3 regions of the Herbaspirillum sp. Her3 genome follow, and region 2 is predicted to be linked to each of the others. Evidence: predicted binding sites of a transcription regulator. Region 2 holds the regulator's gene; each other region holds the start of a gene.
What was found. The regulator FliA, encoded in region 2, starts transcription of late flagellar genes. The targets are predictions, from matches to a motif close to CTAAAGTTTNNNNNNNNNNNGCCGNTA.
Positions count from the first base shown of each region.

Region 1: a site for FliA is predicted at 1,861-1,887, ahead of ACVC5H_RS03990 (DUF5610 domain-containing protein). Genes of this name have one in related genera too.
Region 3: a site for FliA is predicted at 1,405-1,431, ahead of fliD (flagellar filament capping protein FliD). Genes of this name have one in related genera too.

Region 1 is NZ_CM176328.1:871,092-874,365, forward strand. Features, by position in the region: gene ACVC5H_RS03985 (Tex family protein) at 1-877, shown strand, start outside; gene ACVC5H_RS03990 (DUF5610 domain-containing protein) at 1,017-1,760, opposite strand; gene ACVC5H_RS03995 (deoxyguanosinetriphosphate triphosphohydrolase) at 2,184-3,274, opposite strand, start outside.
Region 2 is NZ_CM176328.1:3,361,141-3,364,414, forward strand. Features, by position in the region: gene flgA (flagellar basal body P-ring formation chaperone FlgA) at 1-549, shown strand, start outside; gene flgM (flagellar biosynthesis anti-sigma factor FlgM) at 779-1,090, shown strand; gene ACVC5H_RS15285 (flagella synthesis protein FlgN) at 1,119-1,577, shown strand; gene ACVC5H_RS15290 (RNA polymerase sigma factor FliA) at 1,678-2,415, opposite strand; gene ACVC5H_RS15295 (MinD/ParA family ATP-binding protein) at 2,421-3,224, opposite strand; gene flhF (flagellar biosynthesis GTPase FlhF) at 3,259-3,274, opposite strand, start outside.
Region 3 is NZ_CM176328.1:4,472,932-4,476,205, reverse strand. Features, by position in the region: gene fliD (flagellar filament capping protein FliD) at 1-1,333, opposite strand, end outside; gene ACVC5H_RS20450 (Lrp/AsnC family transcriptional regulator) at 1,650-2,144, opposite strand; gene ACVC5H_RS20445 (aspartate aminotransferase family protein) at 2,285-3,274, opposite strand, start outside.

The sequences.
Region 1 (3,274 bases), 2.5 Mb from region 2:
CCGCTCGCTGGACGCGGTGGTGGAGGACTGCGTGAACGCGGTTGGAGTCGATGTGAACACGGCTTCCGCGCCCCTGCTGGCGCGCGTCTCGGGGCTTAACGCCAGCGTGGCGCAGAGCATCGTGTCCTACCGGGATATGAAGGGTATGTTCAATTCGCGGGCAGCCCTGCGCGAGGTGCCGCGCCTGGGCGAGAAGACCTTCGAACAGGCCGCCGGCTTCCTGCGCGTGATGAATGGCGAGAACCCGCTGGATGCTTCGGCGGTGCACCCGGAATCCTATCCGCTGGTGGAAAAGATCCTGGCCGACATCAAGAAGGACGTCAAGAGCGTGCTGGGCCAGACCTCGCTGTTGAAGGGCCTGTCGCCAGCCAAGTATGCCGATGAGAAGTTCGGCGTGCCTACCGTCACCGACATCCTGAAGGAACTGGACAAGCCCGGCCGCGACCCGCGTCCTGAATTCACCACGGCGACCTTCAAGGAAGGCGTGGAAGAGATCAAGGACCTGCGCGTGGACATGATCCTGGAAGGCGTGGTCACCAACGTGGCGGCCTTCGGTGCCTTCGTCGACATCGGCGTGCATCAGGATGGCCTGGTCCACATCTCGGCGCTGTCCAACAGCTACGTGAAGGACCCGCACACCGTGGTCAAGGCGGGCCAAGTGGTCAAGGTCAAGGTGCTGGAAGTGGACGAGAAGCGCAAGCGCATCGCCCTGACCATGCGCCTGAACGATACCGCGCCGGCCCCGGGCGCGCGCAACGAACAGCGCGGCGACCGTACTGATTCGCGCCGCCTGTCGCAACACCAGAACCAGCGCGGCCGCGAGCAGGCACCGGCCAACAATGCGATGGCGGCGGCGTTTGCCAAGTTGCGTGGGTGATGTTTTTCTGAAGTATCGAGAGCGAACTTTTCGATGCTTGCCGATACAATGAAAACTTAGTAAAAAGAGGCTGGTTCCCTAGGAATCAGCCTCTTTTTTATTAGGTTTTGGAAGAAATGGGATACGACGGACAGGCCAGTCACGCGCTCGTGCTGATCCGCGTCTGACTCACCGACACCGAAATGCTCACCGTCGTCTCGCTGGCCACCACCGTGCCGCCCTGGCCATCAGCGTTGCCATCGCTGCCTGCATCATCCTCACCCTCCTGCTTGCCACCCTTGACCTTGTTGATGAAGTCGCCCAGTGCTTTCTGCACCAGGTCATAGGTCTTGTCGATGTTGCTGGCGATATCGCCTTGCAGTACGTTCAGGCTCTCCAGGATGCCGCGTGCTTCCTTGAAGCCCTGGTCCACGCCCTTGAAGATGAGGTTCATGTAGTCATCGATGTTGCTGGCGTCATCCTTGTCCGGGTTGTTCTTCTTGTAGAGGTCGAACATGTTGGTGATGAAGGAGACGATGCGCCCGGCCGTGGCTTCAGGGGAATTGTCCTGCGTTGCCGCCGTCTGGATTGCGTTGTCGCCCAGCTGCGGACGAAGGATGTCGTTGATGTTTTCGATGGCGGTCTTGTAGACCAGCGACAGGGGATCGTTCTGGGTCTGCAGCGACACTTCCAGCGATGACTGCACGATGGACAAGTTGAGCTGCGCCTTGGCGCCGCTGACCGTGAGCAGGTTGGACTGGCGCGCCTCGGCGATCTTGTCGCCGCTGGTGCTGTCGCTCGTGGTCGCGGGCAGCGTGTCGCTGGCCGAGCCCGACGCGATGGAAGAGTTGGTGCCGGGCAGCAGGGACTTGGTGTCCACGCCGGTGGTGTTGCCGATAGCCATGACGGTCTCCTGAAAAAGAAAGGGGATCCGGGCATCAAGGGGGGAAGACGGATCCAGCGAAGCCGGGCTGCGCACCATGCGCATCCACTCCGTTCCTGCATAACGGCCCGTTCAAAGCGGACTTGATATTGACAAAAATTTACACGTCGCAGTTTCAGCGCCGATGCGCTTGCCGCTGCGGTCGCGCATTGGTGCAAGATGATGAAAACCCTTGCCAGGCAAGGGTTTGCGGCGAGCCGTTCCGTGCCATCAAGCCGAGCCGGGCGCGAAAATAATATGGAAGAAAAATGTAACGAGATGTGGGAGGGTGAGGGGGCGCAGGCGTTTTCTTGCGTGCGTGCAATGAAATCACCCGCAGAACACATCTAGGAGGCGCCCGGAGAAAACGCAGCGTATCGAAACGCTGCGTTCAGTGTTGCGGATTCACTCCATCACGAACAGGCGACGGTGTTCACGGATCGCATAGCGGTCCGTCATGCCGGCGATGTAATCGGCCACCTTGCGCGCCTGCTTGTCGAGACGCTGGGTATCGTCGGCGATGCCCTTGACCTGGTAATCCGGCGGCAGCAGGTTGGGCTGGCCGATGAAGGCTTCGAACATTTCGGCGATGATGCGGCGCGCCTTGGCCGTCATGCGGTTGACCTGGTAATGACGGTAGAGCTTCTCGCGCAGGAATTTTTTCAGTATGGCCGCTTCGGCCGCCATGGCGTCGGAGAAGGCGATCAGCTGCGGGGCATTGCGCACGTCTTCGATGTCGCGCGGGGCGATCTCGGCGATGCGGCTGCGCGAAGTCTGGATCAGGTCGACGATCAGTGCATTGATCATGCGCCGCACCGTTTCATGAATGACGCGGCGGCCGGTGATGCCAGGATAGGCTTGTTCGACTTCGCGCAGATGGCGTGCAAAGAAATCGACTTCGCTCATCAGCTCCATCGTCAACAATCCCGAACGCAAGCCGTCGTCGATGTCGTGGTTGTTGTAGGCGATCTCGTCGGCCAGGTTGGCCAGCTGCGCTTCCAGCGAGGGTTGCTTCTTCTCCAGGAAGCGCACGCCGATCTCGCCCAGCTGGCGCGCATTGTGCAGGGAGCAGTGCTTGAGGATGCCCTCGCGGGTCTCGAAGGTGAGGTTCAGGCCATCGAAAGCGCCATAGTGCTGCTCCAGCTCATCGACCACACGCAGGCTCTGCAGGTTGTGCTCGAAACCGCCGTGATGCTTCATGCAGTGGTTCAGCTCATCCTGGCCGGCGTGGCCGAAGGGTGTATGGCCCAGGTCGTGGGCCAGCGAGATGGCTTCCACCAGGTCCTCGTTCAGTTGCAGGTTGCGCGCGCAGGAGCGGGCGATCTGCGCGACTTCGATGCTGTGGGTCAGGCGGGTGCGGAACAGGTCGCCTTCATGGTTGACGAAGACCTGGGTCTTGTATTCGAGACGGCGGAAGGCAGTGGAATGGACGATGCGGTCACGGTCGCGCTGGAACTCGCTGCGCGAACCGGGTGGGGTTTCACTGTAGCGCCGGC
Region 2 (3,274 bases):
GTCACCGTCACCATCGACCCGGTTGATCCACGCCTGATCCTGGCCGCCTGTGTGGAGCCGCAAGCCTTCACGCCCAATGGCGGACGGTTGTTCGGCCGTACCACGGTCGGCATCAAGTGCGTGGCCCCCTCACCCTGGACCGTCTATCTGCGCGCCAACATCCAGGTGATCTCGGATTATCTGGTCGCCGCCGTCCCGCTGGCCCAGGGCCAGACCATCAGCGCCAGCGACATTACCCGCATCCGCGGCGACATGTCGGCCCTGCCCAGCGGCGTATTCACCGAGGAATCCCAGGTCATCGGCCGGGTGGCCAACATGTCCCTGCGCGCCGGCATGCCGCTGCGCATGGATGCCGTGCGCAACCAGCGCGTGGTACAGCAAGGCCAGGCGGTACGGGTGGTCTCGACGGGCCCGGGATTCCAGATTTCCACCGAAGCGCGTGCCATGACCAATGCCGACGAAGGCCAGATGGCCCAGGCCCGTACTGCCAACGGGCAGGTGGTCAGCGGTATCGCCAAGGCAGGCGGGATTCTGGAAATCAACTACTGAGCCAACCACCGGGTTGGCCCGGACAGGACGCTGTGACTATTTATATGAAGCAATTTCCCGGCAGGCAAGCGGGAGGCGGAACGCAGCGGCTTGCCTGGCGATAGATGTGAAGAAAATTGCCTGAATTTCTGCATTTTGCAGCTCCGGATGTTAAAGTTTGCCCAGAACTGGTCGATACTCAATACGACAGGCGGGTGCGCAGCGCCCCCACCCTACAAGGAATACTGCCGTGAACGTTAACGACGCACTCAAATCCACGACCCTCAATACCGAGCAGACGCAAGCTCGCACCAATACTTCGGCCGGCGCTACTGCAGGCAATGGCGCGACGCCCACTCCCGCCGCTTCCGACAGCGTGCGTCTGTCCAGCACCTACCAGGCGATGGACGTCAAGGGCAACAACAACTCCAGCTTCGACGCCAAGAAAGTGGCCGACATCAAGGCGGCCATCGCCAACGGCACCTTCCAGGTCAATCCGGACAAGGTCGCCAGCGGCGTGATCAGTACCGCCCAGAACCTCGTCAACGCCCGCCAGGCTTGATCGCCATCCGCCTACAGGATTGCTTCGCATGAACCCGGCCAGCAAACTTCCCCTGGAACACGGCGCCCTGTCGCGCCTGGTGGAGAAACTGAAGCAGGAACAGGCCCTGCTGGCCGAAACCACGGCCGAAGGCCTGACCGACATCATTTCCGAAAAGGCCGCCATCGTCGCCGAGATGTCCACCCTGGCCGGCAACCGCCATGCCCTGCTGGGTAGCCTGGGCTACAGCGCAGATGAAAGCGGCATGCAGAAGTGGATGAATGAACAGGCCAGCGAGGCCGACCGTGATATCTGGGCCAGCTTGTTCGAGCTGGCGCAGGATGCCAAGGAACTGAACCGTGTCAACGGCCTGCTGATCGGCAAGAAGCTCTCCATCAACCAGAGCGCGCTGACCATCCTGCAAGGCAAGACCGGCACCGGCAATTTCTACGGGCCGGACGGCCAGAACAGCATCAAGTCCTCCGGCCGCAGGCTGGGCGTGGTGTAAGCCCTCCTGCCAGTACGGCGGCGGAACCAACGAAAAGCCCGGCAGTTGCCGGGCTTTTCGTTGGGGCATCGGATTGTGGCGCCTTGCGGGCGAGGCACTGTCAGGCCACCCCGCTCCAGGCATGCTCGCGCAGATAGGAGCGCATGCGCGAAATGGCCTGGCTGTGCAGCTGGCACACGCGCGACTCGGAGACCCCCATGACCGCGCCAATTTCCTTCAGGTTCATTTCCTGCTCGTAGTACAGCGCCATCAGGATTTGCTCGCGCTCGGGCAAGGCCTTGATGGAATCCACCACGGCTTCCCGGAAACCACCGTCGATCAGGCTCTGCAGCGGATCATCATCGCCCTCGCCGGTCTGGTAACGGTCCAGGAAATGCTCGTGACCGCCATCATCGTCGTGGAAATCCTCGTAATAGATCAGCTGATGGCCGCCGCAGTCGGTCAACAGCGCCTGGTATTCGGCCAGGCTGATCTTCATGTGCTGGGCCACTTCCGCCTCCTGTGGCTGGCGGCCCAGTTGCTGCAACAGCGTCTGCATCGCCTCTTCCACCTTGCGCGCGTTCTGGCGGATGCTGCGCGGCAGCCAGTCGCTGCTGCGCAGCTCGTCCAGCATGGCACCACGGATACGCTGTACCGCATAGGTCTCGAACTGGGCGCCGTGGGTTTCCTCATAGCGGTTCACGGCATCGAGCAGGCCCATCATGCCGGCCTGAATCAGGTCGTCCACCTCGACGCTAGGGGGCAGCTTGGCCTTGAGCTGATGCGCCAGTTTCTTGACCAGCGGCGCATGCTGCTCGAGCACGTCATTCTTGCCCTTCTTTCCCTTGACGTTATACATGCACGTCACACTCCCAGGCTGGCACCGTCGGTGGCCATGCCATACGTACTGCGGGCCGCATCCGAACCGGCCGTGAAGCGCTTGGACAAGCGCTGGAACGCCAGCGCCGCCCCGGCAAACGGAAACACGTCCCGCACCGCCCGGCCCTGGCCGGTAGCGCGGCGGATATGATCGTCGGCCGGAATGGCACCCATGAAATTCAACTGTGCAGCCAGGTAGCGGCTGGCGGCCTGGGCCATGTTGGCGTAGACGGTCCGGGCTTCGGCCTCGGTGGCATCGTTGACGATGAGACTGAAGGGACGGCGGCCAATGCGGTCGCTCAGGCTCTTCAGGAGCGCATAGGCCGATTTGATCGAGGACGCCGTGGTCGACACCTGGATCACGATTTCACCCATCTCCATGGTCGGCACCGGCAGCGACAGGTCGCTCGCCAGGACGCCATTGACCAGGGTGATCTCGGCCTGCTCGATGAGGCTGTCGAAGATCTCGGCCAGCCGGCCGGCATGGGGATCGGTGGCCGAGGGCACGCTGCGGCGAGCGATGCGCGCCATCGAAAAGCCTTCCGGCAAGAGCCGCTTGGCTTCGATCAGGGGCCGCTCCATGCGCGCCACTTCCTGCAGGGTGGCCACATCGTGGCGCAGGCCGATCCGGGTCAACAGACCCGTGCTGGCCACGTCGCCATCCACCACCAACACACTATGCTTGGCTTGCGACAGGGAGGCTGCCAGATTGATGAGCATGGCACTCTTCTCTTCCTCGCCCAGCACCGAAAAGAAAGTAAAGAGCCTGGGCACCGGACGCTCCAGCATCCGGCGCAGACCTGCTGCCTGGTCGATATCGTAACTAGCCAAAGCTCACC
Region 3 (3,274 bases), 1.1 Mb from region 2:
TGGTCACGGCCACGCCGTCGATGGTCAGCTTGGCATCCTGCGCCTTGGCCAACTGTCCCATGCTGCTGCCGGACAGGCCGGCATAGTCGCTGCTGCCGGTCAGCTGGATGGCATCGGTGCCGGCCGGGCTCAGCACCAGGTGGTCCTGGCTGCCGTCATTGCTGATGCTGGCGGTCACGCCCGTGTTGGCATTGTTGATGGCCTTCATCACGTCGTTCAGGCCAATGGCGCCGCTGCCGTCGAGGTCGGTCGGGGTGATGGTGAAGGACTTGCTGCCCACCTGCAGCGCCAGGCTGCCCGTACTGTAGGTCTGGTTGGTCGCCACGCCGGTGGTGGTGACGGTACCGCTGGGGTCGAAGGCAAAGACCGCGAAGTTGCCCGTGCCGCTCACCCGCAAGGTGTTGGCCGCGCCAGCGTCCTTGGCGGTGAGCACCAGGTGGTCATTGGTCCCATCGCTCACGATGGCGGCATTCACGCCGGCGTCACTGGCATTGATGGCATCGCGTACGCCGGCCAGGGTGTTGGTCTTGGGCTGGATCAGCGCGGTCGAGCCGTTGCCGGTCTTGATGGCCAGCACGCCGTTGTCGAAGGTGGCGCCGGGCGCGATGGCGGCCGAGCTGACCTTGACGGCCTGCGCCAGCTGGCTCACGCCGATGCTGTATTGGCCGGCAGCGGCCTTGGTGGCGTCGCGCGGCGCCTGGATCTGGGTGACCGAGCCCGATACGCTGGGGTCATAGCTCAGCCCCGAGAGCGTGTTGTTGGCCGAGACCTTGATGGTGTTGGCGGTACCGCCGGTATTGGATTCGAGCACCAGGTGGTCGCCGCTGCCATCGGTGACGATGGAAGCCGTCACCCCCGTCTTGGCCGCATTGATGGCATCGCGCACGCCCGAAAGCGTGGCATTGGCCTGCAGCGTGATGAAGGTGGGCTGGTTGGTGCCGACCTTGATGGCGATGGAGTCGCCGGCATTGAACGTGGTGCCGCTGGCATAGCCGCCGGACTGCAGCTTCTGGGCCAGGATCTTGGTCGAATCGTCGCTGTTGGCATCGGCCGTAAAGGGATCGGTGGTCAGGTTGCTCCCGGTACCGGCATTGGACACCGTAGTCTTCTGCGCGCTGAAGCTGGCCGCCGTCATGACCTTCAAGGCGCTCTGGTAGCTCGACAGCGCATTCTTGAGCGAGCCATAGGCGGAAATGAGCGTGTTGAACGCGCTTTCCTTGGTCTTCAGCGGTGTGAGCTTGGACTTGCTTTCGACTGCGATGAGCTGGTTGACCAGCGTCGATACGTCCAGCGGACCGGCCGATGTCGAGATTGTCCCCGTGGAAGTTGCCATCTTGACCCCTATGCAATGATGATTTTCTTATCTTTCGGGAAGCTGACTGCATGTCAGCGACCCGTAAAGATTAACGGCACATCTTTACAAAAGTAAAGGGCGTTTTGCTGACAAAACGTGACGTTTGTTCGGGTTTTTTGTGAGGATTGGCAGGAGAAGGGCGCAACGCGGCTCAAGCGCGCAGCATCAATGTAAAGAAGCGGGGACGGGCGGGCGGCCGAAAGGCAGGCGGGACGGCGCTGGGGAGGCGAACTGAAGGATATTGCGTGAAGGCGGCCTGAAAGCCGCACCGGCAGGCAGGGGCCTGCCGGCCGGCTCAGGTTTGTATGAACTTCTCGAGCGGATAATGATGCTTGATGAAGGGCGACTTGATGACGATGTAGCTGAAGTACTTCTCGATGCGCAGGTTCTGCTCCAGCAGGGATTCGATCACGCTCTGGTAATGCACGACGCTGCGGGTCATGAACTTGAGCAGGTAATCGTAGCCGCCGCTGACCAGGTGGCATTCGATGATCTCGTCCACGTTGCGGATGGTCGATTCGAATTTGGCGAAGTCTTCGCGGCGATGGTCCGAGAGCGTCACTTCGGTGAAGACGATCTGCACGTCGGCCAGTTTTTCCAGACGGATGTAGGCACCGTAGCCGCTGATGTAGCCGGCCTTTTCCAGGCGCTTGACGCGGATCAGGCAGGGGCTGGGGGACAGGCCGACGGCATCGGCCAGGATCACGTTGGTAATGCGGCTATTCTGCTGCAGGTGACACAAAATCCTCAGATCGATCCGGTCCAGTTTCAACGCGCCGTTAGTCATCATGTTGCCTCGGGTTATTCGACTCAGCCCGCCGGCCCTCCTGGCATGGCAGCAGCAGGAAGGGCGGCGGGATGTAGCAGGGCATTTTAACCCCTCCGGCCGCATTTTCCCCAATGGGCAGGAGGGCTACTCGCATTGGCCGCTCAGCGCACCGCCTGGCGCACCTCGGGCTGGGCCAGCACTTCGTCCAGGATGGCCCGCAGACGCGCAAACATCAGTGCAAAGTCCTCTTGCGTGTAGCACAGCGCCGGCGCAAAGCCGAGGATGTTGTCGCCGAAGGCGCGGAAGATCAGCCCATGGCGATAGGCCACCTGGAAGATACGCTCGTGCAGCTTCAGTTCAGGGGCGAAGCGGGCACGAGTGTTCTTGTCGGCCACCAGTTCCAGCGCGCCCAGCAAGCCACGGCTGCGCGCATCGCCCACCAGCGGATGATCCAGCAGGGCGCGCAGGCCACCGGCGAAGACCGGTTCCAGACGGCGGCCGTTTTCCAGCAGGCCGCCTTCCTCGTAGAGCCGCAGGACTTCCAGCGCCACCGCCGCACTGACCGGATGGGCCGAGTAGGTCTGGCCATGGCCGACCACGGTGGACATCGGCGCGCCATCGGCAATGGCGTTGTACACGCGGTCCGACATCATCACCGCGCCCATGGGCGCATAGCCTGCGGTCAGGCCCTTGGCCATGGTCATCAGGTCAGGCTGCACGTCTTCGTCCAGGCAGGCGAACATGGGGCCGGTACGGCCGAAGCCGGTGATGACCTCATCCACCACGAACAGGATATCGAGCTCGTTGCAGGCCAGCTGCATGGCTTTCAACCAGCCCTTGGGCGGCACCACCACGCCACCGGAGCCCTGGATCGGCTCGCAGAAGAAGGCCGCCACGTTGTCCGCACCCAGCTCGGCCACCTTGTCGCGCAGCGACTGCACCGAGGCCTCGATGATGGCTTCATCGCCCTGCACCTCGCTGCGATACGGATAGGGCGAGGGCAGGTAATGCTGGGTCGGCAGCGGCAGGTTGAAGTTGTAATGGAAATTGGGCAGCGCGGTGAGTCCCGCGCCCACCGAGGACGAACCGTGATAGCCCCGCTGCAGCGAGATGAAATGCTTCTTGCCCGGCTTGCCGATGGAGTTGGTGTA